DNA from 4 places in the Buttiauxella sp. AC142 genome. Region 1 is predicted to be linked to each of the others. Evidence: predicted binding sites of a transcription regulator. Region 1 holds the regulator's gene; each other region holds the start of a gene.
What was found. Region 1 encodes LexA, which represses DNA repair genes until DNA is damaged. Its sites were predicted from a motif close to TNCTGTATGTACATACAGNA; they were not measured.
Positions count from the first base shown of each region.

Region 2: the regulator LexA is predicted to act here: its motif matches at 2,662-2,681, upstream of umuD (translesion error-prone DNA polymerase V autoproteolytic subunit).
Region 3: the regulator LexA is predicted to act here: its motif matches at 4,190-4,209, upstream of sulA (SOS-induced cell division inhibitor SulA).
Region 4: the regulator LexA is predicted to act here: its motif matches at 2,528-2,547, upstream of AC0IWZ_RS07630 (metal-dependent hydrolase).

Region 1 covers NZ_CEEDCH010000001.1:29,964-37,975, reverse strand. Annotated here, with positions in the region: gene zur (zinc uptake transcriptional repressor Zur) at 1-457, shown strand, start outside; gene AC0IWZ_RS00160 (CsbD family protein) at 520-729, opposite strand; gene dinF (MATE family efflux transporter DinF) at 887-2,218, opposite strand; gene lexA (transcriptional repressor LexA) at 2,292-2,900, opposite strand; gene AC0IWZ_RS00145 (diacylglycerol kinase) at 3,009-3,377, opposite strand; gene plsB (glycerol-3-phosphate 1-O-acyltransferase PlsB) at 3,504-5,933, shown strand; gene ubiA (4-hydroxybenzoate octaprenyltransferase) at 6,023-6,895, opposite strand; gene ubiC (chorismate lyase) at 6,895-7,404, opposite strand; gene malM (maltose operon protein MalM) at 7,578-8,012, opposite strand, start outside.
Region 2 covers NZ_CEEDCH010000001.1:3,071,139-3,079,150, forward strand. Annotated here, with positions in the region: gene AC0IWZ_RS14285 (EAL domain-containing protein) at 1-986, shown strand, start outside; gene AC0IWZ_RS14290 (Y-family DNA polymerase) at 951-2,231, opposite strand; gene umuD (translesion error-prone DNA polymerase V autoproteolytic subunit) at 2,234-2,617, opposite strand; gene AC0IWZ_RS14300 (DUF445 domain-containing protein) at 2,834-4,114, shown strand; gene AC0IWZ_RS14305 (AcrZ family multidrug efflux pump-associated protein) at 4,161-4,310, opposite strand; gene modE (molybdenum-dependent transcriptional regulator) at 4,439-5,230, shown strand; gene modF (molybdate ABC transporter ATP-binding protein ModF) at 5,307-6,788, shown strand; gene galE (UDP-glucose 4-epimerase GalE) at 7,001-8,012, shown strand, end outside.
Region 3 covers NZ_CEEDCH010000001.1:1,422,662-1,430,673, forward strand. Annotated here, with positions in the region: gene AC0IWZ_RS06410 (AAA family ATPase) at 1-1,515, opposite strand, end outside; gene matP (macrodomain Ter protein MatP) at 1,691-2,143, shown strand; gene ompA (porin OmpA) at 2,240-3,310, opposite strand; gene sulA (SOS-induced cell division inhibitor SulA) at 3,671-4,168, opposite strand; gene AC0IWZ_RS06430 (TfoX/Sxy family DNA transformation protein) at 4,389-5,003, shown strand; gene yccS (YccS family putative transporter) at 5,000-7,135, opposite strand; gene AC0IWZ_RS06440 (YccF domain-containing protein) at 7,160-7,606, opposite strand; gene helD (DNA helicase IV) at 7,731-8,012, shown strand, end outside.
Region 4 covers NZ_CEEDCH010000001.1:1,664,469-1,672,480, reverse strand. Annotated here, with positions in the region: gene AC0IWZ_RS07650 (fructosamine kinase family protein) at 1-122, shown strand, start outside; gene AC0IWZ_RS07645 (YniB family protein) at 161-697, opposite strand; gene hxpB (hexitol phosphatase HxpB) at 864-1,532, shown strand; gene kduD (2-dehydro-3-deoxy-D-gluconate 5-dehydrogenase KduD) at 1,689-2,450, shown strand; gene AC0IWZ_RS07630 (metal-dependent hydrolase) at 2,565-3,155, shown strand; gene AC0IWZ_RS07625 (L-cystine transporter) at 3,288-4,679, shown strand; gene AC0IWZ_RS07620 (tetratricopeptide repeat protein) at 4,810-5,496, shown strand; gene cedA (cell division activator CedA) at 5,533-5,772, opposite strand; gene katE (catalase HPII) at 5,930-8,012, shown strand, end outside.

The sequences.
Region 1 (8,012 bases):
TAATGTGCGCCTGACGCCACAACGCCTTGAAGTACTGCGTTTGCTGACACAGCAGGCAGGTGCAATCAGCGCTTATGATTTGCTGGATTTACTGCGTGCCAGCGAACCGCAAGCTAAACCCCCGACGGTGTATCGTGCGCTCGATTTTCTTCTCGAACAAGGTTTTGTACACCGTGTAGAGTCAACCAACAGCTATGTTTTATGCCATCTTTTTGATCAACCGACTCACTCATCAGCCATGTTTATCTGCGACCGATGTGGCGCGGTGAAAGAACAGGGTGCGGAAGGCGTAGAAGATATTATGCAGCAGTTGGCAGCCGAGTTAGGCTTTGCTCTGCATCATAATGTTATTGAGGCGCATGGATTATGCAGTGCTTGTGCGGAGGTTGAAGCGTGTAGCCACCCGGAAGCCTGTGGGCATGACCATTCGATTCAGTCAAAGAAGAAGTCGCGTTAGGGGTATGGGTACGTCCGTGTACCTGGGCAGGGCTGAGAGTTAACACATCTGAGGGAAACTAATTACCAACGGTATTTGTTGCGAGTTTCCCAATCAACGACTTCTTCCTCTGCCTTATCCTTTTCATATCCATAACGTTCCTGGATTTTGCCGACAAGCTGATCGCGCTTCCCTTCAATGACGGTCATATCATCGTCAGTCAGTTTGCCCCATTTCTCTTTTACTGTGCCTTTGAACTGTTTCCAGTTACCGCCGATTTCGTCTTTATTCATAATAATATCCTCATCGTTCGGTGAAAAATTACTAACAAAAATTACCATCGTCCGGGTGCTTCCGTTTGGCTGACACCCTGTTTCTGCTGGACGTGGGAATAATTGTAGTCAAGGATATGGTGGTATGGGGAAAACTAAGAATGTTTAACCTAACGGCTTAATCTTGAACATTGTTAAACCAGGTATTTTTCTGCCAGTGGCGACGCCAGATCCATCCCAGCGACAAACCTCTTAGCGCAAGGAATACAGCTAACGAAAGCCACAACCCGTGGTTGCCTAAATACGGTACGGTAAACATCGACAGGCCAAAGCCCAACGCCGCGACAGCCATGCTATTGCGCATTTCAGTCCCTCGAGTTGCGCCTATAAACATGCCATCGAGCAAATAGCACCACACGCCGACAACGGGTAAAATTATCTGCCAATACAAATAGATATCCGCTTGCCGTTGCAGCTCAGCAATTGAGGTCAAAAGGGAAACAATTTGCTCACCCAATAAGGCATAAACGGCGGCGAATGCCAGTGCGACTAAACCGGCCTGGCGACATGCAGCCCCCCAGACTTCGAGTAATTGCCCCCGATTTTTTGCCCCATAAGCCTGCCCGGAATGTGCCTCAACGGCATAAGCAAAACCATCGAGCGCGTAAGCGGTGAAGGTCAGCAACGTCATTAGTACCGCATTCACCGCGACGATTTCGCTACCCAAACGCGCGCCAAAGATGGTCACGGAGGCAAAACAGATCTGTAATAACAGCGAGCGGAGCATGATGTCGCGGTTAAGCGCCAACAAACGCCGAACATTACCGCGCCACGCCTGTTTGAGCATTTCACCACTGATTCCACGCAGGCCCATGACCTTTTTCACCATGAGCAAGCCGATGATAAATGTGGCGTATTCAGCCGTGACAGTAGCGAGTGCCGCCCCCTGAACATTCATATGCAGCCCCATCACCAGCCACACGTCGAGCACAATATTCAGAACGTTACCGACCACTAACAAAATAACCGGCGCGCGTGCGTATTGAACGCCCAGCAACCAGCCGAGCAAGACCAAATTAGCCAGGGAGGCCGGGGCGCTTAACCAACGAATCTCAAGAAAACGTTGCGCCTGAAAGAGCACGTCCTGATTACCGCCGACAATACGCAGAGCCAGCGAGATTAGTGGTTCGCGCAGCAAGACAATGGCAATACCCGCTCCGAGTGCCAGCAATAAAGGCTGAACCAGTGCGCGAGCTAAAGCGGAGGGGTTGTTTGCGCCAAAGGCCTGGGCGGTTAAGCCGGTGGTACTCATGCGCAGAAAGAGCAATAACATAAACAGGAAGCTGGTTGCCGTCGCTCCAATCGCGACACCACCGAGATAAACAGGACTATCCAGATGACCAATAACAGCCGTATCGACAAGGCCAAGCAGCGGGACGGTAATGTTGGAGAAAATCATGGGTAAAGCGAGGCGCCAGAGCGCACGATCCGCTGTGGAGAATAATTGCATGACCTCTCCTGAAGGAGATCAAAGAGAATTAAGACAGTGATGCGTACTTAAATACGCATCACCTAAAGAGATTTTACAGCCAGTCGCCGTTGCGAATAACCCCAACAGCCAGCCCTTCAATCGAGAAGTTATGCTCGCGCAGGTCAACCACTATCGGCTCGAATTCGCTGTTTTCTGGCAGCAGATGAACGGTATTCCCTTGCTGTTTCAAACGTTTAACGGTCACTTCATCATCAATGCGCGCAACCACAACCTGGCCGTTACGCACATCCTGAGTTTTATGCACCGCCAGTAAATCACCGTCCATAATACCGATGTCTTTCATAGACATCCCGCTGACGCGCAGCAGGAAGTCGGCATTCGGTTTGAACAATGAAGGATCTACCTGGTAATGGCCTTCGATATGCTGCTGCGCAAGGAGTGGTTCACCCGCAGCGACGCGCCCAACCAGCGGGATACCAGTGATCTCTTCCACCAGCAAACGAATGCCACGCGAAGCGCCGGAAACAATCTCAATCACGCCTTTACGGGCGAGAGCTTTTAAATGTTCTTCAGCAGCGTTCGGAGAACGGAACCCCAGACGTTGAGCAATCTCGGCACGTGTCGGTGGCATGCCGGTCTGGCTGATATGATCCCGAATAAGATCAAACACCTCTTGCTGCCTGGTAGTTAACGCTTTCATTCCGCCCCCTGGGTGTTTATACAGTTATGCTGTGAGTATATACAGTTAAAGGCGAATTTGGAACCACAAATTGAGCAAAAAACCAGGCACTTAACTATTCTGGAAAGACTATCGCAAATGCTGCCAAAGCAGCGTGACCCAGGTAATTACTGCAAGGATAATGGCGATTAATACAGCGGCTGAGCCCATATCTTTTGCTCGCCCGGAAAGCTCGTGATAGTCAGTACCAACACGGTCAACGAGGGCCTCAATAGCGCTATTGAGGATTTCGACAATCATCACCAACACCACTGAACCAATCAGTAAAATACGGGTAATAGGGTCAACATCTAACCAGCAGGCAATAGCAATGGCGATGACAGCCGAAACGCCCTCCTGGCGGAAAGCAGCTTCGTTGATCCAGGCCGCTTTTAGCCCTTTCCATGAATAGCCTGCAGCTTTGATAATACGGGTAAGTCCAGTGGTACTACTCGCCATTTTGGGCAACCTTTTCAAATTATTTGCATCAATGCTTGTCAAAATTATAACGCCACAGAAATCTGGGTCAGATTCTGATATTCTTGCGGCGAATTTGCATCATTAACCTGAGGCTTTACATCGTTTATGTCAGGCTGGCCAAGAATCTACTACAAATTACTTAATTTACCATTAGGCGTTCTGGTAAAGAGCAAGTCTATTCCGGCAGATCCACAAGCCGAACTGGGCTTAGATCCCACACGTCCAATAATGTACGTGCTGCCCTATAACTCAAAGGCGGACTTATTAACGCTGCGCGCTCAATGCCTCGCGCATAACTTGCCCGACCCTCTCGAGCCGTTAGAAATCGACGGAGCGGTGCTGCCGCGCTATGTCTTTATCCATGGTGGGCCGCGTGTATTCACTTATTACACGCCGAAAGAAGAGTCGATCAAGCTGTTCCATGATTACCTCGATTTACACCGTAGCAATCCAAATCTGGACGTGCAGATGGTGCCTGTTTCGGTCATGTTTGGCCGTTCACCGGGGCGCGAAAAAGGCGAAGTGAATCCGCCATTAAGAATGCTCAACGGCATTCAAAAATTCTTCGCCGTCTCCTGGCTTGGGCGCGACAGCTTTGTGCGTTTTTCCGCACCGGTTTCGCTGCGCCAGATGGCAACCGATCACGGCACAGATAAAAAAATCGCTCAGAAACTGGCGCGAGTGGCACGTATGCACTTCGCTCGCCAGCGTTTAGCGACTGTTGGCCCGCGTCTGCCGGTGCGTCAGGATCTGTTTAACAAACTTCTGGCATCAAAAGCTATCGCTCGCGCGGTAGAAGACGAAGCGCGTAGCAAGAAAATCTCCCATGAAAAAGCACAGCAAAATGCTGTCGCGCTGATGGAAGAGATTGCCGCCAACTTCTCTTATGAAGCCGTTCGTTTGACCGACCGCGTGTTAGGACTGACGTGGAACCGTTTGTACCAGGGCATTAACGTTCACAACGCTGAGCGTGTGCGCCAACTGGCTCATGACGGCCATGAGATTGTCTATGTGCCCTGCCACCGCAGCCACATGGACTACATGCTGCTGTCTTACGTGCTTTATCACCAGGGGCTAGTTCCTCCGCACATCGCGGCGGGTATCAACCTGAATTTCTGGCCAGCAGGCCCGATTTTCCGTCGCCTGGGAGCGTTCTTTATTCGCCGTACCTTTAAAGGCAGCAAACTCTATTCCACCGTGTTCCGTGAATATCTTGGCGAGCTGTTTAGCCGTGGCTATTCCGTTGAATATTTTGTGGAAGGTGGGCGTTCCCGTACCGGGCGTTTGCTTGATCCGAAAACCGGCACGCTGTCGATGACCATTCAGGCCATGCTGCGCGGTGGTACTCGTCCAATTACATTGGTGCCAATTTACATTGGCTACGAGCATGTAATGGAAGTGGGGACTTACGCCAAAGAACTGCGTGGAGCGACCAAAGAGAAAGAGAGCTTTATGCAGATGGTGCGCGGGCTGAGCAAGCTGCGTAATCTCGGCCAGGGCTATGTGAACTTCGGCGAACCGATGCCGTTGATGACATTCCTCAATCAACGTGTTCCTGAGTGGCGTGATTCAATCGATCCAATCGAAGCGATTCGCCCGGCGTGGCTGACGCCAACGGTCAATGAAATTGCTGCCGAGCTGATGGTGCGTATCAACAATGCAGGGGCGGCAAATGCCATGAACCTGTGTTGTACCGCATTACTCGCTTCGCGTCAGCGTTCACTTACTCGTGAACAATTGACCGAGCAGCTCAACTGCTACCTGAGCCTGTTGCGTAATGTGCCGTATTCACCAGATGCGACCACGCCAGACCAGCCAGCAGAAGCGCTGATTGAACACGCGTTGCAAATGAACAAGTTTGAAGTAGAGAAAGATACTATCGGTGACATCATCATTCTGCCGCGTGAGCAGGCGGTACTGATGACTTATTACCGTAACAACATTTTGCATATGTTGGTGTTGCCTTCTCTACTGGCCGCGATTATCACGCAGCATCGCCACATTTCACGCGGAGAGCTTCTGCGTCAGGTCGAATTACTCTACCCGATGCTGAAAGCTGAGCTTTTCCTGCGCTGGGAGAAGGCGCAGCTTGTCAGTGAAATGGATGCGCTGCTCAATGAGATGGTTCGTCAGGAACTGATTACTCTTGCGGGTGATGAAGTGCTGATTAACCCGGCTCGTTCACGCACTATGCAGCTTCTGGCTGCGGGTGTTCGTGAAACGCTGCAACGTTATGCGATTACTTTCTGGCTGTTGAGCGCTAATCCATCCATCAACCGCGGGACACTGGAGCGCGAAAGCCGCACCGTTGCCCAGCGCTTGTCTGTTTTGCATGGTATTAACGCACCGGAGTTCTTTGATAAAGCCGTGTTCACCTCGCTGGTGTTAACCCTGCGTGATGAAGGCTATATCAGCGATACCGGAGATGCGGAGCCAACCGAAACCATGAAGGTCTACCAGATGCTGGCAGAGCTGATCATGCCGGATGTGCGTTTGACGATTGAAAGTGCGACGTCGCAGGCTGCGACTGAGTAATGCCCTCACCCTAACCCTCTCCCACAGGAGAGGGTATTGCCCGGTTTTCTCCTTCTCCCTTGGGGAGAAGGCCGGATGAGGGACATGTTTTAGAAGTGCAGGTAACTCAGCACCAGACCAATAAACAACACCAGCCCAACGTAGTTATTATTCAGGAATGCGCGGAAACAGGCGTCGCGATCGCGGTTCGCAGTCAGACGTTGTTGATGGATAAATAGCGCGCCCGCCAGAGCAATCGACCAGTAAAACGCTCCACCCAACCCGTTCAGCCAGCCAATCACCGCCAGCAGTACCATCACTGTAATCTGCAAAATGCCGATGATCAGATTGTCATAGCGCCCGAACAGTATCGCCGTGGATTTAATGCCAATTTTTAAATCATCATCGCGATCGACCATCGCGTATTGCGTGTCGTAAGCCACGGCCCAGCAGATATTGGTCAAAAACATCAGCCAGCAACTCAGCGGTACAGATTCACTCACCGCCGCAAATGCCATTGGAATTGACCAACCGAATGCCGCACCTAACACCACCTGTGGCAGGTGGGTATAGCGTTTCATAAACGGGTAAACCCAGGCTAATGCCAGCCCCGCTACCGATAACAAAATTGTCATGGTATTGAGTGTCAGCACCAGTAAAAACGACAGCAGAACCAACACAGCAAATAAGATGCGTGCTTCTTTCTCGCTGACTGCCCCACTAGGCAGTGGCCGGTGCGCAGTGCGTTTGACATGCCCATCAAATTTACGATCGGCGTAGTCGTTTACCACGCAGCCCGCAGCTCGCATCATCCAGACGCCAGCGATGAACACACATAAAATGGTCAGCGGCGGCACACCCGGTGTCGCTAACCACAACGCCCATAACGTGGGCCATAGCAATAAAAGCGAGCCAATCGGCTTATCAAGCCGCATCAGGCGTTGATAGGCCTGCCATTTGCCCTGTTTCAGACTCCACTCCATTATTTTTCCTCTACATACAGCGGGGATGCGGGGAGAAACAGCTCGGTCAACACTAATGGTTTTCCGGCTAATCTCAGGCGGGAACGACGCCCCCACAGCTCCTCATTGCGGCCAATCTCAATGAAATCCCGTGTCAGGGAAGATGCACTAAACAGGTAACGCCCAAGAGGTGTGGTTCCGAGTTGCTGCAATGCAAGCTCTGGCCCCTCGAGGGTAGATTCAGGAACGATGGTACGCCCTAAAAGCCAGGGTTCATCATCGCCGCAGAGCATGATTTCACGCAACCAGTAACGTTTGGCTTCAGGCAGCAAATCAGCTTCAGGAATATCGGCACGCGAATCGAAAAAACCTTCACGCACAATACGCACGCTGACACGCGAGCAATATTGTTCAAAGCGCTTGGTCATTGAATCTTCAAGCAACAACCAGTCAAGAAGCGATGCACTCAGCCCCTCGGGGATCGTAGCCTCAAAGCGTAAGGCGCGCAGTGGCGAAAGCGCGTCAGACATGTGAATTTCTCCGAAACAAAACCGAAAATCATTGTAACGCAGAATAGGTATAGCGGGGCAGGAAAAGCACAACAAGCGTTTAACAACGCCGAGTCAACTTGAAGGATGAAGAAGGAAAAAAGGTGCGCCCGCAGGCGCACCAAACCTCAAACATCAGCACTGCGGGGAGACGGTCACCCCTTGCCTTTTACACTGCTGATAAAAGTTTTACGGGCAGTCGTCGATCCCAGGCGTTCAGCTTCGTCGAGCAGTTTCAGGGCTTTGTCTACATCGCCTTTCGCTACGGCATCTTTGATTGCCTGGTTGAAGTACGTTTCTGTGTCACTTAGCACTGGCTCAGATTTCTTGGCTGGCGTGGGTGCCGCTACTGGTGCGGCAACGGCTACCGGGGCAACGTAGGTTGCGGCTGGCGCTGCGGTATTACCCACAGTAACCGGGCCTGGGCCTGATGAACCAAATAACGGCCCAACCAGAATGCTGGAGTTTGAAGAGGTTTTGACTTTCACTTTCAAGAGACCGTCGGTGGTATGGCGGGCAATCGGGTCTGGAATATCCGGTACAGCGTTACCCGTGCCTTTTGCATAGGCTTTTGCCGGGTCGAGCATTTT
Region 2 (8,012 bases), 3.0 Mb from region 1:
TGTATCTTCTGATTATTAGCCTTGGGGTCGTTATTTATCGCCCCTTCGTTACCACTTCACTTAAACAATCGGTTCCCGACAATTCCGACCTGGATTTACTCACGGGTGAGATGAATATGACTCAACCGACAGATTTTGAGATGGTGCCGAATTACAGCCATATTGTTGAAGGGAACAGCTACATTGAAGCCCAAAGACAAATTGAGAAGCTGCAAAACAGCGGCCAGTTCATTCTCTATTTTCAGCCACAGGTGCGTTTATCCGATCATATAATCGTTGCCCTTGAGGTTCTGATTCGCCATCAAAGCGATAGCGGAAAAATAACACCGCCTGTTTTCCTCAAATATTATGAAAGAACAGGGTTGATGCCGGAGATGGACTTCTGGGTAATGGAACATGCATTAGATTATGTTCGGGAGAATATGTCTGATGCAGAAAATATGACGCTGTCCGTCAATATTTCACCTCAGACACTGGTCGATTACAGATTGCTGAATGTGGTTCGCAAAGTGTTAGCAAAGCCACTCCCCACTGGATGGCAGCTGGAATTTGAGATTACTGAATCACAAAAGGTGCAGGAGCCGGTGCGTGTCGCAGAGGTTCTGGAAAAGATGCGAAGTTTGGGTATTAAAATCGCACTGGATGATTTTGGCTCTGGCTATTCAACCCTGCATTATCTGACTCGTTATCCTCTGGATAAAATAAAATTAGATAGATCAATGGTGTTGGGCCTCGCCAAACCCGATGGATTTAACTTCCTGCGACAAGTGGTGAAGTTATGTATGGTAGTTAAATGTGAAGTTCTTATTGAAGGCGTTGAAACGCAAGACGAATTAGCTCAAGTACAAATGGCGGGTATTGAGTTTTGCCAGGGTTATTTTTTCCATCGCCCATTACCTGGCAATGTGGTGTGCCAGCTGTTAACGGAACAGCATAAGAAAATGAGCCTCTCACATGCTCCCCGATTTAACCCTCAACAAATCTGAAAGCCGGGTCGTATAACGCGGTGACAACATCGCTCTTTTCATCTGCCACGGCTGCTCAATCCCCTGCCCCACAAAATAAATCGTCCCTTTGCCTTTCTTCTTATTAATGTCGTCTATCACCTGCATCAGCATTTCGCTGTTGGCTCGCGGCGGGTTTTCATCAAAGAGATTGAGCTGTGCGATACCCTGGCTGAAAAAGTCACAAAGCATCACCCCTGCTTTTTGATAGTGGTGCCCACCTCTCCAGATGCTATTCAGGCAGCGTGTCGCCGCATCAATAATATCTCTGGTGTCCTGCGTTGGGGTAAGGAGTTTCACCATCGCCTGGTTGCCGTAGTAAGGTTCATTCACCGTGAAAGGGGATGTTTTAACAAAAGCAGAAATATGACGACAATACTGGTGTTCGCCCCTGAGCTTTTCTGCGGCACGTGCCGCATAGCTGCAAATAGCCTGACGCATATGTTCATACTCAGTCAGCCGCTCCCCAAATGAGCGCGAGCAGATGATTTCCTGTTTCGTGGGAGCAAACTCTTCAAATCCCAGGCAAGATTCCCCACGCAGTTCACGAACCGTGCGCTCGAGCACGACACTGAAATGTTTACGTATAAAACGGATATCCGCATCAGCCAGTTGCAGGGTCGTTTTAATCCCCATCGCTTCAAGCTTTTTACTGATTCGACGACCAATTCCCCACACTTCGCCAACCGGGAACGCTGCCATTAATTGGCGTTGCCGCTCCCGGCCAGACAGGTCGACAACACCACCCGATTCCAGCGGCCACTGTTTTGCTGCGTGATTAGCGAGTTTGGCTAAGGTTTTTGTCTGGGCAATCCCCACGCCTACCGTTAAATGCGTGCGCTGCGAAAGAGTGGAACGGATTTCCCGGCCAAGATCTTTCAGATTTCGGCAATGACTCACGCCAGAAAAATCACAAAAAGCCTCATCGATTGAATAGATCTCAACCCGGGGGCAAATTTCCTCCAGCGTCATCATGACGCGATGTGACATATCAGCATATAACTCGTAATTACTGCTAAAAGCGGTCACGCCTTGTTGGCGGAAGAGATCTTTCTGCTTGAAATACGGGCCGCCCATTTGCACACCACAGTTCTTTGCCTCGGCGTTTCGCGCAATCACGCAACCATCATTGTTACTTAAAACCACCACCGGTTTGCCTTTCAGATCAGGCCTGAATATGGTTTCGCAACTTGCGTAAAAACTGTTTACATCAACCAGGGCAAACATAATTACCTCGTTGATTTCACGATATAAGTCACCACGCCAAACACCTCAAGCGCCTCATCTGAACCGAGATGAATAGGTTTGCAGGCGCGATTAAGCGGCATGAGCTGAATAACGGGTCTGAGTTGCAATTGTCTGACGACGAATTCGCCATTCACCGCCGCAATCACAATATCGTTATGGACCGCCGTTTTGGCGCTATTAACCACCAGCAAATCGCCATTGCTGATACCCCCTTCAATCATCGAATCGTCCGATGCCCGCATGTAGTATGTGGCAGTCGGATGTTCATCCACTAATTGACGAATATCGATGCTCTTTTCTGCATAATCCTGCGCTGGTGATGGAAATGCGCCCATAGTTACGCTCCGTAACCTGTTGATGAACAGAAAATAAAAAGAGTTAGCGGTGCCATAAAATCCTCACAAAGAATAACTGTATATATATACAGTATCGTTAAATGTGCGTTCCAGGCAAGTCGATTACAGGAAGATTCTTATAACGATTTGAAGGTGTGGAAAATTTAGTTAATCGAAATAGAGCGAGATTAATCGCAACGCAAATTTGTTCTACCGATCCGCTGCGTGCCGTTCTATGCTTAGTTAATGGAGAAAATAGCTGAACTAAAACGCACCAAGCGCCTTGCGCTGTCCCTACTGCTGGTTGCCGCTGTAACGTTTGTGACTACCCTCTTTTTACCACCGGGTTTCTGGGTGAGCGGCTTAAAAGCTATCGCCGAAGCCGCAATGGTGGGTGCGCTCGCTGACTGGTTTGCCGTGGCAGCGCTGTTTCATCGCGTACCGATTCCCTTCATCTCTCGTCATACGGCGATTATTCCGCGCAATAAAGACCGCATTGGTGAAAACCTGGGCATTTTTGTGCAGGAGAAGTTTCTTGATACCCAGTCCCTGATTGCCTTAATTCGCCGCCACGAACCGGCGCACATGATTGGCCAGTGGTTCAGCAAGCCCGACAATGCGCAGCGCGTCGGGCAACATCTGTTGCAGGTGATGAGCGCATTTTTAGACTTAACTGACGATACACGCATCCAACGCTTAATCCGCCAGGCGGTTCATAAGGCCATCGATAAGGTCGACTTGACCCATTCCAGTGCTCTGCTGCTGGAAAGCCTGACTAAAAATAACCGCCATCAGGAGTTACTCGACTCCGTTATTGCCCAGATGCTGGCGCTGATAAAACGTGAAAGCACGCGGGCCTTTATTGCCCGTCAGATTGTCCGCTGGCTGGAAACAGAGCACCCACGCAAGGCCAAAGTATTACCCACCGAATGGCTGGGGGAGCACAGCGCCGATTTGGTTTCCAGTGCGGTCAATTCGTTTCTGGATGACGTCAGCCACGATCAGGGGCACCAGATCCGTCAGGCTTTTGATCGCGCGACGTTAAAGCTCATCGACAATCTTAAAAACTCGCCGCAAATGGCTGAAAAAGCCGACAGCATAAAAAGTTATTTGAAAGAGGATGAGGCTTTTAACCGCTATCTGGGCGAACTGTGGGGCGATTTGCGCGAATGGTTGAAAGTGGATGTTAATTCTGAAAATTCGCGCATGAAAAAGCGCATTGCAGAGGCTGGGCAGTGGTTGGGAGAGACGCTGGTTGCCGATAGTGCACTGCGCGCATCACTCAATGAGCATCTGGAGCTAGCGGTGCAGAAAATGGCACCTGAGTTTGCCACTTTCCTGACTCGCCATATTAGCGATACGGTCAAAAGCTGGGATGCACAGGATATGTCGCGGCAAATCGAGCTGAATATAGGCAAAGATTTACAGTTTATCCGCATAAACGGCACGCTGGTTGGTGGCTCTATCGGACTGGTGCTGTACCTGCTTTCACAGATCCCGGCAGTATTGCCGTTGCTGAATTTCTGAAGGGAAGAGAAGAAATGCAACGCCCGCTGATGCGGGCGTTAGGAAATCAATGGTTTTTTTTCGGTTGGTCGTTGTGACCGACTTTTGAGAAGACGTTAAAGACTTCACCCAATCCATAGATAAGACCGAGAATCACCGCCATTACGATTGGCACCATGACCACGGCAAACACCAAGCTTTTCAATAACTCTAACATGGATGCCTCCAACAAAAGTGAGAGCGGCTATTCTAACGACCTGACAGAAAAACGCACTCTCCTTTTGTGCGATTTGCCCAACCCCACGCAATAGAGGAAAATGGCGTTTTCTTTATTGCGGAGAGGTTATGCAAGCTGAAATTCTACTGACGCTGAAACTCCAGCAGCGGCTGTTCGCCGATCCACGTCGTATCGCGCTACTTAAACAAATACAACATACCGGCTCAATTAGCCAGGGCGCAAAACTTGCGGGCATTAGCTACAAAAGTGCCTGGGACGCCATCAATGAGATGAATCAACTGAGCGATGAGACGTTAGTTGATAGAGCAACAGGCGGCAAAGGCGGCGGCGGCGCGGTTCTTACGCATTACGGTGAACGTCTGATTCAGCTTTATGAATTGCTCGCGCAAATCCAACAAAAAGCCTTCGATGTGCTGCGTGATGACGCGCTACCACTCGATAGTTTGCTCGCTGCAATTTCTCGTTTTTCTCTGCAAACCAGCGCTCGCAACCAGCTTTTTGGCACCGTTTTACGGCGTGATAGCGAACAAGTGCAGCAACACGTTGATATTTTATTGGCTGATGGCTCAACGCGTTTGCAGGCAGCCATTACGCGCCAGAGCGCAGAGCGCCTGGGTTTAAGCGAAGGCAAAGAAGTTCTGGTACTGATTAAAGCGCCGTGGGTGGAAATTACCACTGATGCCAAACGTGCCAGCGGTGCAGACAACCAGCTCCCCGGTATTATCAGCAATATTCAGCAAGGGGCTGAGCAAAGCGAAGTGCTGGTGCAATTGCCTGACGGGCAAACGCTGTGCGCCACCATGCCGAACACTGTAGTGGAAATCCAGAAACTGGTAGAAGGTGCTGAAGTCATAGCATTTTTTAATGCCGATCGCGTGATTATCGCCACTCTGTGCTAAAACCGCGCAGCGAATTGACAACACCGCAGGCAATCCGTAAATCTGGGCTTAATCACTGCAAAAAATGGGATGGTTTATGTCGACGTTGCAAATTTCGCAAGGAGTCTTTCACCTTAGCGACACCCGAACTCTTGCCCTCAATGATTTAGCCATTAACGCCGGTGAAAGCTGGGCGTTTGTGGGTGCCAACGGCAGCGGTAAATCAGCCCTTGCCCGGGCATTAGCCGGTTCACTCCCCCTGCAAAAGGGCGAGCGCCAGTGCACATTCACCCGGATTGCCCACCTTTCTTTTGAGCAACTGCAAAAGTTAGTCAGCGATGAATGGCAGCGCAATAACACCGATTTATTGAGTCCTGATGAAGACGATACCGGTCGCACCACGGCGGAAATTATTCAGGATGAAATCAAAGATGAAGCCCGCTGCCAAAAGTTAGCGGAGCTTTTCGGCATCACATTGTTATTAACTCGCCGTTTTAAATACCTTTCCACAGGTGAAACGCGCAAGGCACTGCTCTGCCAGGCGCTGATGCCGCAGCCTGATTTGCTTATTTTTGATGAGCCATTTGACGGGCTGGATGTGAAATCCCGCGAGCAACTCGCCGCATTATTAGGTGAGTTGAGTACGCAGGGCTACACCGTCGTATTAGTGCTTAACCGCTTTGATGAGATCCCTGATTTTATACAAAACGCTGGTGTGCTGGCAGATTGTGCGCTGATTGAAGTCGGTGAAAAACAAAAGCTACTGGAACAGGCGCTGATTGCACAACTGGCTCACAGCGAAAAACTGGCAGGCGTGGCGCTGCCGGAGGCTGACGATCCGAGTGCACGCTATACGTTGCCTGAAAACCAGCCACGTATTGTGCTGCGCGATGGTGTGGTGGAATACAATGACCGGCCTATCCTGCACAAACTTTCCTGGACGGTAAACCCTGGGGAACACTGGCAAATCGTCGGCCCGAACGGTGCAGGGAAATCGACGTTATTAAGTCTGGTCACGGGCGATCATCCCCAGGGATACAGCAACGATCTGACGCTGTTTGGTCGTCGTCGTGGCAGCGGCGAAACCATCTGGGATATCAAAAAGCATATTGGCTACGTCAGCAGTAATTTTCATCTGGATTACCGCGTCAGTACAACGGTGCGAAACGTGGTGCTTTCAGGCTATTTTGATTCGATTGGCATCTATCAGGCAGTTTCCGATCGCCAACAAAAACTTGCCCGTGAATGGCTGAACATGCTCGGCATGGACAACGCGATTGCAGATGCGCCCTTCCACAGTCTTTCATGGGGCCAACAGCGTCTTGCATTGATTGCGCGTGCACTGGTGAAACACCCAACACTGCTGATTCTCGATGAACCACTGCAAGGGCTTGATCCACTGAATCGTCAGCTGGTGCGCCGTTTCATTGATATCTTGATTGGCGAAGGAGAAACCCAGTTGCTGTTTGTTTCTCATCATGCGGAAGACGCACCGGAATGCATCACCAGACGGTTAACGTTCGTGGCAGACGGCGACGCTTATCGTTACCAGTTTGAATATTTAGCTGCCGCGCGTTAAACACTTCATCGGTAGGGTGGATTTTATCCACCCTACTTTCAGACAACCCGCAACATCCCTACGACACCTATTTGTTTTATAATCACTTTTCTGGCTTTTGAGTGCGTCTGAAACATTAGTGTAAACGATTCCACTAATTTAGCCCGTGTCACACTTTTCGCATCTCTGTTATGCTATGTTTATTACATACCATACGCGCAATGGAGCGAAAAATGAGAGTGTTGGTAACAGGTGGTAGCGGTTACATTGGCAGTCACACTTGTGTGCAACTGCTGCAAAATGGCCACGATGTCGTCATTCTGGATAACCTCTGCAACAGTAAACGCAGCGTGCTGCCGGTGATTGAACGTCTTGGCGGGAAACACCCGCTGTTTATTGACGGCGATATTCGTGATGAAGCCTTACTGGCTGAAATTTTCCACGATCATCAAATTGATGCTGTTATCCATTTTGCCGGGCTTAAAGCCGTAGGCGAGTCGGTTAACAAGCCGCTGGAATATTACGACAACAACGTCACCGGTACTTTGCGCCTGATTTCTGCGATGCGTGCCGCCAACGTCACCAACTTCATCTTCAGCTCTTCCGCCACCGTTTATGGCGATCAGCCACAAATCCCTTACGTTGAAAGCTTCCCGACCGGTACGCCTGCAAGTCCATATGGTCGTAGCAAGCTGATGGTTGAACAGATTCTGGCTGATTTACAAAAAGCCCAGCCAAGCTGGAGCGTGGCTTTACTGCGTTACTTCAACCCGGTCGGCGCGCATCCGTCAGGAGATATGGGCGAAGATCCGCAAGGTATTCCAAACAACCTGATGCCGTATATCGCGCAGGTTGCCGTCGGGCGTCGCGATTCGCTGGCGGTGTTTGGTAATGATTACCCAACCGAAGATGGCACAGGTGTCCGCGACTATATTCATGTGATGGATTTAGCCGACGGTCACGTTGCTGCTATGCAAACGCTACAAGGCAAGCCTGGCGTGCATATCTATAACCTCGGTGCAGGCGTTGGTAGCAGCGTGCTGGATGTGATCAACGCTTTCAGTACCGCTTGCGGCAAGCCGGTGAATTATCACTTCGCCCCGCGCCGTGAAGGCGATCTCCCCGCTTATTGGGCAGATGCCACCAAAGCCGACCAAGAACTTAACTGGCGTGTCAGCCGGACTCTGCAAGAAATGGCAGATGATACCTGGCGCTGGCAATCTCGCCATCCTCAAGGTTATCCAG
Region 3 (8,012 bases), 1.4 Mb from region 1:
CACATTAGAAACCGGGATAATCACGCCTTGCTTGCCGTTAAACTCACGTTGCTGGCAAATACGGAAGAAGCCTTCGATTTTCTCATTCAGGCCACCAACAGGTTGCACACGACCAAACTGATCGACTGAACCTGTCACCGCGATATGCTGATAAATAGGCACATTAGCCAGCGCACTGATTAACGCGCACAGTTCGGCCATTGAAGCGCTATCACCGTCGACTTCGCTGTAAGACTGCTCGAAAGTCAGCGAGGCGGAGAAGGGGATTTGCTGATCAAGCTGCAATTCTGACATCAAAAATGCCTGCATGATCATCATGCCTTTCGCATGAATATTACCGCCCAACTCAGCTTTGCGCTCAACGTCGGTAAATTCACCATCACCCACATGCACAACACAACTAATGCGCGAAGGTTCGCCGAATGCACGTGGATGACCAGGGAATTCAATGACCGACAAGGCGTTGATCTGGCCAACCATTTCACCTTCGGTTTCGATCAGGATCTGCTCAAGCAGGATTTCGTCCTGCATGCGTTCAGCCAGATAACCTTCACGCCATTCGCGCTGCGCTAGCATTTGCGTCAGCTCTTCGGCACCAAAGCTTTCATTTTCAGTGAATGCGGCAACTTCACGTAGCTGGCGGCTAATCCATGACGGGCACAGCGGCAGAGTTTCCTGGTCGCCGGTATAACGCACGGCTTCACGGATGAGTGGCTGCCAGGCATCCGCTGCAGGAACTGGCAGGGATTTTGATTGCGCAACGGCATAAATCCACTGGCACCACAACGCCATATCATCGGCAGAGGCGATCTGCAGATTCTCTTCAAACTCGCTGTAAATGGCCGAAGTCGCCAGTTCAGGTTCCATGTCCTGGAAATCAGCCAACGATTCACGTTCACCCACCAGCACCAGTTTCAGGCTTAATGGCAGTGATGGAATGTTAACGGGCAATGGACGAGTTTCATCCTGGGAAATCCAGTCGAAACGGCCTTGAATGACCATTTGTTTAAGGCGCAACCACAGTAGCGGTTGTGCTAAAACACTGCGCAATGAAAGCACCAGAATGCCACCATTTGCGCGGTGAACCAGACCCGGTGTCAGCGTGATTTCACCCGCGAACTGACGCACGCAACCGAAAAGTTGTTCCGCTTCAATCCAGTCAGCGGCAACGACTTCAGACTGGCCTGCAAAATTGTCTTCAGCTGTTTCGGCAGGGCGTAGCATGATGCGCGAGCCTTCAATCAGGTAATGTCCGCCTGTCAGAGCGTTATCCTGCGACCAGCATTCACGTGCTGCTGCGGTAATGAGATTAAGGTACTCGGCTTCTTCAGCGGCTTTTACCAGCATCAGATCGGCCGAGGCTACCGGTTGGCTTAGCTGCACAAGTCCATAAGACAGACGAGGTTGTACAGCGGAGAAAGGGGCAGTTTCGGAATCATAAGGCTGTGCAAAGATTTCCTGATAGCTTTCGGTATCAGGTACAAGAGCACGCCATTCAAGTCGATTAGTCGTCAAAGTCGCTATTTATTAATTAGATGTCAAAGGCGCGATTATACAAGAATAGCCAGGGCAGCACACGGTTTATGCGGAGCGGCAAGTTTACTTAGCTCACAGCTTTCATTTTTCAGGTAAGCGAAAATAGAAAAAACTGTTATTCTGAAGTGAGTTACACGGTCACACTGAGACAACAATGAAATATCAACAGTTGGAAAATCTCGAGAGCGGCTGGAAGTGGAAGTATCTGGTTAAAAAACACCGCGAAGGCGAGCTAATCACACGTTATATCGAGGCGAGTGCAGCGAAAGAAGCTGTTGATGAGTTGTTACGCTTAGAGAATGAACCGGTGCGTGTGTTGAGCTGGATAGAGCAGCATATGAATCCAGAACTTCACAACCGCATGAAACAAACTATCCGTGCGCGTCGTAAACGGCACTTTAATGCCGAGCATCAGCATACGCGTAAAAAATCCATCGACCTGGAATATCTGGTCTGGCAGCGTTTAGCTGGCCTTGCTCATCGGCGTGGATGCACACTGTCGGAAACGATTGTACAGTTGATTGAAGATGCGGAGCGTAAAGAACAATACGCCAATCAGATGTCATCTCTCAAACAAGATCTGCAGGCATTGCTGGGCAAAGAATAAGAGCAGTTGTTGTGACGCTGTGCTTCTCTATTCCTGGTTACTTAGAATTCAGAAACAAAAAACCCCGCCGAAGCGGGGTTTTTTTATAACGGTAACTTATGCCGCAGGCTGAGTTACAACGTCTTTGATACCTTTAACTTCGATCTCAACGCGACGATCTGGAGCCAGGCAATCAATCAGTTTAGCTTTAGGAGCTACGTTATCACAGGTGTTGCCAGTAACTGGGTTAGATTCGCCCATACCGCGTGGGGAGATCTTGTTAGCTGGGATACCTTTAGAGATCAGGTAATCAACAACAGACTGTGCACGTTTGTCAGACAGTTTCTGGTTGTATTCATCAGAACCGATACGGTCTGTGAAGCCCAGAACAACTACTGAACCATCTTTCGGATCAAGGTTGCTCAGCTGAGTATACAGCTGATCCAGAGCTTGTTGACCTTCTGGCTTCAGAGTTGCTTTGTTGAAGTTGAACAGAACGTCAGACTTCAGGGTGAAGTGCTTGGTCTGTACTTCTGGAGCTGGAGCTGGAGCTGGAGCTACAACTGGAGCTGCATCGTACTGGCCGAAACGGTAAGAAACACCCAGGCTCAGCATGCCGTTGTCTGGACGAGTACCAACTGTTTGTGCGTCACCGATGTTGCTAACCCACTGGTAATCCAGACGAGTTGCGATATCACGGGTGATTGCGTATTCAAGACCAACTGCCGCCAACGGGGAAACACCAGTGTCGTGGTTGCTCACACGAGTAGTGCCGTTGTCGTAGTTGCCTTTGGAGTCTGCACGCCAAACCATACCACCCAGACGAGTGTAGATGTCCAGTTCGTCAGTGATTGGGTAGCTCAGTTTAGCAGCCAGTTGAACGCCTTGCGCTTTGAAAGCACCGTTATCAACGCTGCCGGTATAAGCCATACGGCCCAACCAGTCATAACCCATTTCCAGACCAACGTACGGGTTAACCTGGTAACCACCGAAGGCACCAGCACCCAGTTGGCTGTTGTGAGTTGAACCATTGTTGTTCTGATAGCCGTTTCCGTAGAAACCGGTGTCATGGAACTGGGACCAACCCAACTTACCACCTGCATACCAGGTGTTATCTTTCGGTGCGGCCTGCGCTACGGTAGCGAAGCCAGCCAGTGCCACTGCAATCGCGATAGCTGTCTTTTTCATTTTTTGCGCCTCATTATCATCCAAAAAGGCCATGAGCTTTAAAATCGCTCTAAAGCCCAGGGTTAAATCCTTCGCCCGAGTTTATGCTCACTTGTTACTCTACCGATCAATCGGTGTTATGGAAGAGCAACCCTGGCGAGCTAAAGTCTACAACGTAGTTGAAAACTTACAAGTGTGATGTCCGTCAGGCATATGAAAAAAAACGACTTGTGTACACATTTTCTAACAAGTTCGCGCAGGATTTATACTCAAAGATTTCTGGAGAATGCCGCTACAAGCGGCTTGAGACGCGGTTCCACTATGAATCATAAAGATTTGTCAGGAGCTGAAGAAAAGTTCCAGGATTTCTCTTAAATTTACTTAATGATACAAACTAGAATGAATTTTTAGGCCAGTTCGTGGTCGACACCCTGTTTTGGAGGTGTGCATCGGACGCATTATGAAGCCGATCGCATTACCCATTTCAGCTGCTGATGATAGCTGCAAATGTTCTTCATCTGTTAATTCTTTAGGCAACCAACCGATGACCACGCTGTAATTTCCAGTCTGCAATGCTTTTACCATAGCATCTACGGTGAAAAGTGGATCTAACTGGCTCACCTGCATGACTTTTGTAAGTGGAAGACCTGCCGATTTAACCCATTGACGACTCAATTTTTGCTGTGGCGTTAGCCAAAGCTGCCAACGTGACTGTTGACCAAGTTGCTGGAGCAGGGGCAACAGCACCAGTTGCGTAACCCATGGCTGATCTTCGCTATAGATCACTTCACTAATCAACCCTTTAGTATTGTTACCTGCTGATGACTGAGTCAAAGAAGAAAGAGGGGCAACGTGAGTTAGAACGTTATGTGATTGCATAGTTAATCCCGCCTGATGGGTTACTGTATGAATATACAGTAATGCCTGTCAGGCCAAAGATCAATCTAAATTTCGGAAAGCATATCGCAATTTCTTCACGTAAATCTGCGGAATGCGAAAATGTGATTGCCGTCTGTCATCAGGTTACCTATTTTCGTGTTACTGGAAACAGTAACAAGCCGTAGTGGTGTGTTATAGCATGATATTTAAGGATATATTCATGAAAAAGCGATCTTATACAAGGATTCATCAATCGAAAGAATGCTTATCCCCGCTAGGGGATATCAGCCATCGTTCATTATTTGGAGGCTATAGTCTGACGGTCGATAATGTCGTGTTTGCCATGGTTTCTGAAGGGGAACTTTACTTAAGAGCTTGTGAGCAGTCAGAGGTTTATTTTGTTAAGAGGGCGGCAGCGCCATTGCTCTATAACAAACGTGGGCGGACGATTGAACTTAATTACTTCCGTGTTGATGAAGGGTTGTGGAACGATCAAGAAACGCTTTTAAAACTCTCATCGGATGCATTGTTTAGCGCCCGCCGTGAAAAATCTCGCCATAAATCTCATCAACGACTCAAGGATCTCCCGAATTTAACCCACAGTCTGGAGATGATGCTGTGGGAAGCCGGTATTGCGGATGTCAGAACGCTACATGCTTACGGTGCGAAGCGGTCATGGATAAAGTTGAGGAGCGTGAATAAAGGGCTGGGAGTCAGAGTACTACTGGCCCTGGCGGGGGCGATTTGCGGTATTCATGAAGCAGCACTCCCGGCGACGACGCGCCAGGAGTTAGTTGAGTGGGGGCAGCTATATGAACAACGGCATGCGGGTTAATCGTACTGCTGTGTGACAAGCTGCTGGAGGCGCGAGATTTCTGGTAAAAGTGCAACCAACAGGCCAATTTGCTGAAGGACTAACGGCTCTTTGGTCTCTGGTTGCGGCTCCAGTGAAGTTATCCGCTCGGACAACCCTTGCAAGGCTTTTTGAACGCGTTCTTCATCGGCAGGCAGATGATGCAGTGCATCATCGACGTAACAGACGGCATCATCAAGCAGCAACAAAATATCTTCATTGGTCAGCATTTCGCGGTGCGCGCCCAACGCCGAAATATAACTGTTAAATGTATGATTGAGGCACAATAAGCGAAATGCCGTTTCTCGCGCTTCCGGCGTGACTCTGGGCTCTGAGGACATGTTCGATACCACAGATGCCAGCTCCGCATCCTTGTTGTGTGCATCCCGGCGCGCAATACGATACTCCAGTCGGTTATCACGGCCTTGATGATATTGCTCGAGAATGGCATCCAGATAGCGGCAATTGGCATTGAATGCCCGCTCTACAACTAATGGCAGCCGACGGAATCGCCAGTCAGGCCAGATGAAACTCACCGCCGCCCATGCGATCCCACATCCCAAAAGGGTGTCGAAAATTCGCGGCATTGCGACTTCAAAACCTTCGCCCAACAAGTTGAAACACAGCAACACCAGCAACGTGATGAACATAGTGGCGTGAGCGTATTGCACGTTGCGGAAGGCAAAAAACAGCACGCCGGTGATAACAATTAAAACCAGTTGCCCTTCGAGCGACGGCACAAAATAGAGAACCGGTAAACCAACTGCCACGCCGACTAACGTGCCAATTATACGAAGCGCTAAGCGGCGACGAGTGGCACTGTAGTTAGGCTGGCAAACAAACAGGCTGGTCAGAAGTATCCAGTAGCCATGTTTTAGCCCGGTTAACTGAATAAACGCGTAGCCTACGCACAGCACCACAGACATGCGTACCGCATGGCGGAATAAAGCCGACTCCGGCGTCAGATTTCGCTTCAGCCGTTGCCACATATCACCAAAGCCGGTCAAACGGTCATCAAGCAGGCGGTTTTCGATATTATTTTCCGGTGCTGCCAGCGCCTGCTCAGACTCAATCGTCGCCAGTTGAGCGTCAATTGCGCGCAAGTTACTCACCAGATAACCCAGTGCTTTTAATTCGCTCGCCAGCGCCGGGTCAGTTTTCAGCCTTTCAATCGCAGCGTCCAGATGTGTAAATGCACGCTCAAAGCGTGGATCGTGTTGGTATTTCAACCGCAGTAAAACAGATCGCGAGAGCTGCAAACAGGCTTGAGATTGCAGGGACAGCAGGCGTTGAAAGCGAAACATAATATCGCTGTAGCGGAATTTGTCGCGCAGAGCCTGGTATTGAATATGTGATGAACTTGCGCGTTCATGAATATCCTGGGCGACAAAATAGTAGTGCAGCGTTCGGCGTGTGCCGCGCTGCCCACGATCGCCACGTAAACGCGTCAATAAAGAACCTTTGGTCTGATTTAACGTTGTCACCAACTGGCTGTTAGCCATGGCAAGCTCAAGCATTGGAGCCTGGCTTTCTTCTTCGATATCGGGGTCAAAAAGCGTAGCTTTAACTTCCAGATAACGAGCGAGGCTTTCATAACAACGCGCCAGGTTATCTTGCAGCGGGCGGATGGGGAAAATCAGATGGCCTGCCAGAGTCAGCAAGTTGTACCAGATTGCACCTGCCAGCAGCAGAATCGGTTGTTGATACCAGTGGTCATATAAAGAAATACCCAACATGGTATAGATGGCAATGAGCAGCGCGCCAAAGGCGATGGTGGCATAACGCTGGCCTAAACCGCCCAGCAGAATAAATCCGCTGGTGGAAATCATCAATCCAATGCCAAACAGCAGCGGCCACGGGTACAGCAACTCCACAGACGCCGAAGCAATAAAGAAACTCACCAGGGTTATCAGTAGATTTCGCAAGCGCCCGGCCAGCCGGTCATCTAAATCGGCAAGGGCTGCGGCAACCACACCCAGGGTCAGTGGAATAGTGAGCTTAACTTCACCTAACCACCAGGGCAGGGCAGCAGTGCCAGTGAGCGCAATAAAGATGCGCAAGTTATACAGCCAGGCACTGTTCCAGGTATAACGACGCAGAATTGGACTAAGCATTAATACTCACTATTCTTGTCAGAATTACTGGAAACGACGGCGGGCGTTAGCTTCACGCGCAGCCTGTGCGACTTCGACAGAAACGACACGGCGGCCCACAGGCCAAAGCGCGATAACAGCGATTTTGAAATTAGCGATCCCCACAGGGATACCGATAATGGTGATGCATTGGGCAATACCAGTGGCGATATGAAGTAAGCATAACCACCAGCCGAAAAATATCAGCCAAATAATGTTCAGCAATGTGCCGCCGGTATTCAGAATGGCGCTTTTCCCTTGAGGGTTGAGTTCGTCGACATGCACCGCTTCGTTACCGTATGGTACGAAAGAGAGTTTAGTAATCTCCCAGCAGGATCGTGTCAGGGGCAACGTGAAAATAAAAATGATACTGACAAGCGTGGCCAGCAACCAGGATAGGGTGGTCAGAAAACCGCCGAGTACAAAGTTCAAGACATTTAGGACTGTACGCATAATCACTCTTATTTAGGGTGTAAATAAATAACCACAACAATTGTAACGCGTTTTTACTCTGGAGCGTCATTCCTTCGCCGGGTAAACTTAACCACAATCACCATTCTGGATCAGGCAAAGCGTAATGGAATTAAAAGCGACCTCTCTTGGCAAACATTTAGCACAGCACCCATACAATCGTGTGAAATTACTGGCTGCGGGTGTAGAGGTGAAAGGAGAACGTCACGAATACCTTATTCCATTCAATCAGTTAATTGCTATCAATTGCAAGCGCGGTCTGGTCTGGGGCGAGCTGGAATTTGTGTTGCCGGATGACAAAGTGGTGCGTTTGCATGGTACAGAATGGAATGAAACCCAGCGCTTTTATCATCATCTTGATCAGTTATGGCAGAGCTGGAGTGTCGAG
Region 4 (8,012 bases), 1.6 Mb from region 1:
CCGATTTCCTCTTACGCCAGCCGATTTACCAACTCTATACCCTGCTCAATCGTGCAATTTTGTTCGGCGGTCAGCATTTAGTGGTCGCGCAAAAAGCGCTTGATAGAGTTCTGGCCGCGTAAAAAACTCGCCACTCCCGCGCATCAGGAGTGGCGTTTTTCTAGATAAAACCCAATACAGAAAAGAAGAAGTAACCGATGACGATGATAATGACAGGTAAAATATAGAGCGGGAAAATTTGCAGGAATATCGTGTGTCGTGGCACCACAATTTTGCTGTCGATTTGCTCTTTGGTTAATCCCTCCGGCCCTTTTGCCTGTTCCAGAATCAACTGATCCTGCACACCTTCGCGCAGAAACTTCGCCTGGCGGCTCATGCGTGCACCCGATGCCTGTAACGCAAGACCCACAAATATCAGCGCGTAGATCACCCAAAACAGCACATTAGCTTGTTGATGGAACTCCGGCTGGGGCGAGTTGTACCAGAAGAAATTCAAAAATGGCGTATTAAAACGCATCATCTCAATCATGACGTGCGCGAAATCCAGCATCACGGCATTAATGCCCGCCTGTTTTTCGCTATGTTCATACATGAACTTCAAAATTGAAATCAGTGTTGAAATCACTGCCGGGATGAAAATTACCCAGCCAGCCACACGTTTGAGTACGGCAATGCGTCCAGCTTGTTGATACGTCATTCGTTCCCCTTTGGTTAAGACGCAACTTGTACGCACAAAGTTTACCTCGTCTGGTGTGATTTCGCCTGAGCTTTGCGGGCGATTTTCACAAAGCGGTGGCATCAATGCGTAATTCCAGCTATTCATAAGGGATCTTATTGGTAATGCACAAAGACAGGAGTCATAAATGGCTGCAACGCGCCAGATTTTAGCTGCAATTTTTGATATGGACGGTTTGCTGATTGATTCAGAACCATTATGGGACGAGGCTGAGCTGGAAGTGATGGCGAGCCTGGGTGTGGATATTTCGCGCCGTTGCGAACTGCCCGATACGCTCGGTCTGCGTATCGATCTGGTGGTCGATTTATGGTTTGCCCAACAACCCTGGAATGGTCCAGATCGCGAAGAAGTCACCCAACGCGTTATTACCCGGGCGATTACCCTGGTTGATGAAAAGCGCCCCATTTTACCCGGCGTTCGCGAAGCCATTGCGTTATGTAAAGCGCAGGGCCTGAAAGTCGGTCTGGCTTCGGCATCGCCGCTGCATATGCTTGAACGAGTCCTCGAAATGTTTGACCTGCGTGACCAATTTGATGCCATTGCATCCGCTGAACATCTGCCGTATAGCAAGCCACATCCGCAAGTTTATCTCGATGCTGCCGCAAAACTGGGAGTTGATCCGCTGACGTGTGTCACGCTAGAAGATTCGGTGAACGGCATGATTGCCACCAAAGCGGCCCGCATGCGGTCAATTGTGGTTCCAGCCGAAGAAAACCGTAGTGATGAGCGCTGGTGTCTGGCGAATGCCAAACTCTCCTCGCTGGCTGAATTACGCGCTGAACATCTGCTGGGTTAATCATTTTAAGATGCGGGGCTACCCCGCATCTTTCTCAAAACGCTACCTGCGTCAAAATTATTGAAACGTCATTTCAATTAAGTTTGAGTTTCTGCAATCCCCTACCTATCCTTAATTTACACGCGCAAATGCGCATTTCCGGATACCGGGGTAACTATGATTCTCGATGCTTTTAATCTGCAAGGCAAAGTCGCTATCGTCACGGGTTGTGATACCGGGCTTGGCCAGGGAATGGCGATTGGCCTTGCCGAGGCCGGCTGCGATATTGTCAGTGTGAATCGCAAAGTCCCGCAAGAGACAGCGCAAAAAGTGCAGGCATTGGGCCGACGGTTTATGGCCATCCAGGCAGATTTGAGCCAGCAAGACGCCATAGCGAGTATCGTAGAACAAGCCGTCGCAGGTATGGGGAAAATAGATATCCTGGTCAACAACGCCGGCACTATTCGCCGTGAAGATGCCCTTGAATTTAGCGAGAAGAATTGGGATGACGTGATGAACCTGAATATTAAATCAGTGTTCTTTCTCTCACAGGCGGTAGCAAAGCAGTTCATTAAGCAAGGAGGCGGCGGCAAAATCATTAACATCGCGTCCATGCTTTCGTTCCAGGGTGGTATCCGCGTCCCCTCTTATACGGCATCGAAAAGCGCAGTCCTGGGTGTCACGCGTCTGCTGGCAAACGAATGGGCGCAACACAACATTAATGTGAATGCCATCGCGCCGGGATACATGGCGACCAACAATACTCAACAGCTCCGCGATGATGAACAACGCAGCCAGGAAATTCTCGACCGTATTCCCGCTGGCCGCTGGGGGCTTCCTGCCGACCTGCAAGGCCCGATTGTGTTTCTCGCATCCAGCGCTTCTGATTACGTGAATGGTTACACCGTTGCCGTCGATGGAGGCTGGCTAGCCCGCTAAACATGCCGCCGCCGGGGCAATCGGCGGTTGCAAAATGTTACGCCGTCACCTCTTCCGTCTACTGTATAAAAACCCTATACTGTATGAATCGACAGTTTTCATCCAGGTAGTATCATGACGGCGGAAGGCCACCTTCTTTTTTCCATTGCCTGTGCAGTATTTGCTAAAAATGCTGAACTCACGCCAGTGCTCGCTCAGGGCGACTGGTGGCATATTGTGCCGTCAGCAATTTTGACCTGTTTACTACCGGATATCGACCATCCCAAGTCCTTCCTCGGCCAACGCTTACCCTGGATTTCCAAACCGATAGCCCGCGCCTGCGGCCATCGTGGTTTTACACACAGTTTGTTCGCGGTGTTTGCAGGCCTTGCGTTGTTCTATCTCAAGGTTCCTGAAACCTGGCTGATCCCCGCCGATGCGCTGCAAGGCATGGTATTGGGCTATTTAAGCCATATTCTGGCGGACATGCTGACCCCTGCTGGCGTTCCACTGCTCTGGCCATGCCGCTGGCGCTTTCGTTTCCCGATAATCAGGCCGCAAAAAGGCAATCAGCTTGAACGCGCCTTATGCATGGTGTTATTCGGGCTGGCTGTATGGATGCCACAAAGCGTGCCCGATAACAGTGCAGTGCGCTGGTCATCACATATGATAATTTCGCTGCAAATGACCTTTAATAGTTTTTTAAATAACCACCTGGAACAATAATTAGGCGAAATAACTCAAAACGTAATAATCAATTCCTTTTGAATATAAGACTCGTTCTGAGCTTCTGGTACGATTTACCCAATAAAGATGGCAAACAGTCCATCTATTGGTAAAACACTCAGGAGATACGGGATGAACTTTCCACTTATAGCGAACGTTATCGTGTTCGTTATTCTGCTGCTGTTGCTGGCGCAAACTCGCCACAAACAGTGGAGTCTGGCGAAGAAAGTACTGCTTGGTTTAGTGATTGGTGTGGTCTTTGGCCTTGCACTGCACACCATTTATGGCGAAGACAGCCCAGTACTGAAGCAATCTATCCAATGGTTCAACATCGTCGGTAACGGCTATGTACAACTACTGCAAATGATCGTGATGCCATTAGTGTTCGCCTCAATTCTGAGCGCGGTTGCACGTCTGCATAACGCATCATCTTTGGGAAAAATCAGTTTCCTGACCATTGGCACTTTGCTGTTTACCACGCTGATTTCAGCGCTGGTCGGCGTGTTAGTCACCAACCTGTTTGGTTTGACTGCTGAAGGCCTGGTTCAAGGGACTGCGGAAACTGCACGCCTGAGCGCCATCGAAACCACATACGTGGGCAAAGTGGCCGACCTGAATGTGCCACAGCTGATTCTGTCCTTCGTACCGAAAAACCCGTTTGCTGACCTGACCGGTGCGAATCCAACTTCCATTATTAGCGTGGTGATTTTCGCCGCCTTCCTGGGTGTTGCTGCACTGAAATTGCTGAAAGATGACGCCCCGAAAGGTGAGCGAGTCCTGGTAGCAATTGATACGCTGCAAAGCTGGGTGATGAAGCTGGTTCGTCTGGTCATGCAACTGACGCCATACGGCGTGCTCGCCCTGATGACCAAAGTCGTTGCCGGTTCAAACCTGCAAGACATCATCAAACTTGGCAGCTTCGTGGTCGCGTCCTACCTCGGCCTGGCGATCATGTTCGGTGTACATGCGATTCTGCTGGCGGTTAATGGCGTTAGCCCACTGAAATACTTCCGTAAAGTGTGGCCAGTGCTGACCTTTGCCTTCACCAGCCGCTCAAGTGCTGCAAGTATCCCATTAAACGTTGAAGCGCAAACGCGTCGTCTGGGTGTTCCTGAATCTATCGCAAGCTTTGCTGCATCCTTTGGTGCGACCATCGGTCAGAACGGTTGTGCGGGTCTGTATCCGGCAATGTTGGCAGTCATGGTAGCGCCTACCGTGGGTATCAACCCGCTGGATCCGGTATGGATTGCAACGTTAGTTGGTATTGTGACCGTTAGCTCCGCAGGCGTTGCCGGTGTGGGCGGCGGTGCAACCTTCGCCGCGCTGATTGTACTGCCAGCGATGGGCTTGCCGGTTACATTGGTCGCGTTGCTGATTTCTGTTGAACCGCTTATCGACATGGGCCGTACCGCCCTGAACGTCAGCGGCTCCATGACTGCCGGTACTATCACCAGTCAGTTGATGAAACAAACCGATAAAGAAGTCATGAATAGTGATGAAGAAGCAGAACTGGCGCATCGCTAACCAGTAGCTAAATCACCGCAGAATCTGCGACAATCAAACGGCTCCCGAAACAGGGGGCCGTTTTTTTATTTATAACTTAGAGCGCCCGCATAGGGAGCCAAACCCAATTGCCGCCTACGGAATTTCTTTCATGAAACGATTGTGCATTCTGATGTTCTTTTGTTTATCAACCGCCTGGGCCGAAACGCCCGACAGCCCCTATTTAAAGCAGGCGCAAGCAGGCGATAGCCGCGCTCAGTTCTATCTTGCCGATACCCTTTTTAGCGCAGGCGAATACCAGCAGGCTGAAGACTGGGCTGCAAAATCTGCGGCGCAAGGCGATGCTGATGCTCTCGCCCTTCAGGCACAGCTAAAAATTCATAACCCGGCAACGGCGGATTACCAACAGGCTAAATCATTAGCTGAGCAGGCAGTACAACGAGGCAGCAAAACCGGCGAAGTCACGCTCGCACGCCTTCTGGTAAACACACAAGCCGGTAAACCTGATTACCCTGCCGCCATAAAACTGCTGGAAAGCGCATCGCAGGACCTTGAAAGTGACTCCGCTGTGGATGCTCAGATGTTCTTAGGTTTGCTTTATGCCAATGGCGTGGGCATTGCCCAGGACGATGAGCAAGCCACATTCTGGTTCAAGCGCAGCTCGGCACTCTCCCGCACCGGTTATGCCGAATACTGGGCAGGCATGTTGTTTTTAAACGGTGAGAAAGGGTTTATTGCTGCCAATAAGCAACGCGCATTGCAGTGGCTAAACCTGAGCTGTACGGAAGGTTTTGATACCGGCTGTGAAGAGTTTGAGACAATCAGTAACGGCGGGTAACCCCGCCATTACTGCAATAGCAAATCCGATAATCCCTCAGGAAATCTCGTTTTCATGTCTGACTTGCATCGCCCAACGTTGAGCCGCCTCTGGTAAGGTAAATGGCGGTGACTGGCGGAACGCGTTCCCCACCAGCACAAATGCCACATAGCGATTGCGTAGCATCCACACATCCTTAAATCCTTCTACACGCCAGGCATGGGCTGGCGGCACGGGTTCAACACGCGGTTGATACGTAATAACGGGACGAGTATTCGGTTGGCGCAAAGGTTTCATAGGCAATGGAATCAAAACTAAATTGATGAACAACTTCACTATGATAGCGGAGAACTGCCCTTCTCGTCTCGCGTTGAGATGACCTTGTCCTATAGTTAAAGATGTTTTGATCATACCAAGCATCTTTATAACAAGACTAAATCAGGAGAAGTGTTCAATGTCGACGAACGATAAACATCCGCTTAGCCACAATGCCCCGATACATGACGCCAATGAATCAAAACCCGGAATGGACTCGCTGGCACCCGAAGACGGCTCACACCGCCCCTCCGCAGAACCCACGCCACCCGGTGCCCAGCCGACCGCTGCGGGGAGTTTCAAAAGCCCGGACACGTCCAATGAAAAGCTGAAATCGCTCGATGTGCATCGCAAAGACGGTGAAAACTTCCCGCTCACCACCAACCAGGGCGTGCGCATCGCCGACGACCAAAATTCACTGCGCGCAGGTACGCGTGGGCCTACGCTTCTGGAAGATTTTATCCTGCGGGAAAAAATCACCCATTTTGACCATGAGCGTATTCCCGAGCGTATCGTTCACGCCCGCGGTTCAGCCGCCCACGGCTATTTCCAGCCGTATAAAAATTTATCGGATGTCACCAAAGCCGATTTCTTATCCGACCCTGACAAAATCACCCCGGTATTCGTTCGATTTTCTACCGTCCAGGGCGGCGCTGGCTCCGCCGATACCGTGCGTGATATCCGTGGGTTTGCCACCAAGTTCTACACCGAAGAAGGGATTTTCGATTTAGTTGGTAACAACACGCCGGTGTTTTTCATTCAGGACGCGCATAAATTCCCGGATTTTGTCCATGCCGTTAAACCCGAGCCGCACTGGGCTATTCCGCAAGGCGGGAGCGCCCACGACACCTTCTGGGATTATGTTTCGCTACAACCCGAAACATTGCATAACGTCATCTGGGCGATGTCTGACCGTGGCTTACCGCGCAGTTATCGCACCATGGAAGGTTTTGGGATCCACACCTTCCGCATGATTAACGCCGAGGGCAAAGCCACATTCGTGCGCTTCCACTGGAAACCGACCGCCGGTAAAGCCTCTCTTATCTGGGATGAATCACAAAAACTGACGGGCCGTGACCCGGACTTCCACCGCCGCGATCTCTGGGAATCTATCGAGGCTGGCGATTTCCCGGAATACGAACTGGGGCTGCAATTAATTCCAGAAGAAGACGAATTCAAGTATGACTTTGACCTGTTGGACCCCACTAAACTGATCCCTGAAGAACTGGTCCCGGTTCACCTGGTGGGCAAAATGACGCTTAATCGCAACCCGGATAATTTCTTTGCCGAAAACGAACAGGCGGCGTTCCATCCGGGCCATATTGTTCCTGGACTCGATTTCAGTAATGACCCGCTGTTGCAGGGGCGCTTGTTCTCCTACACCGATACACAAATCAGCCGTCTGGGTGGGCCAAACTTCCACGAAATCCCGATTAACCGCCCAACCTGCCCGTATCACAACTTCCAGCGTGACGGCATGCACCGCATGGATATCGACAGTAATCCGGCAAACTACGAGCCGAATTCAATTAACGATAACTGGCCGCGTGAAACGCCTCCTGGCCCGAAACGCGGAGGTTTCGAAAGCTACCAGACGCGCGTTGAAGGGCATAAAATCCGTGAGCGCAGTCCATCGTTTGGCGAATATTACTCCCATCCGCGCCTGTTCTGGCAAAGCCAGACGCCTGTTGAACAACAGCATATTATCAGCGCGTTTAGCTTTGAATTATCCAAGGTCGCCAGACCCTATATTCGTGAACGCGTGCTCGATCACCTCACGCGTATAGATATTTCCCTCGCTCAGCCGGTTGCGGAAAACCTGGGCATCGAACTGTCACACGAGCAAATGCATGTCGCACCGCCGAAAGACGTCAACGGATTAAAGAAAGACCCGAGCCTCAGCCTGTATGCGGTGCCGAGTGGTTCCGTAAAAGGCCGTGTAGTAGCGATTTTGCTCAGTGAAAAAGCGAATGCAGCGGATGTGCTGGCGGCCATGAAAGCGTTAAAAAGCGAGGGCGTGCACACCAAATTGCTGTTTGCCCGTATGGGTGAAGTGGCTGCTGATGATGGTTCTCTATTGCCCATCGGCGCAACCTTTGCGGGTTCACCTTCGGTCACAGTCGATGCGGTCATTGTGCCGGGAGGCGACCTGAGTTCAATTCTCGATAATGGTGATGCGGCTTACTATTTACTCGAAGCCTATAAGCACTTAAAAGTGATTG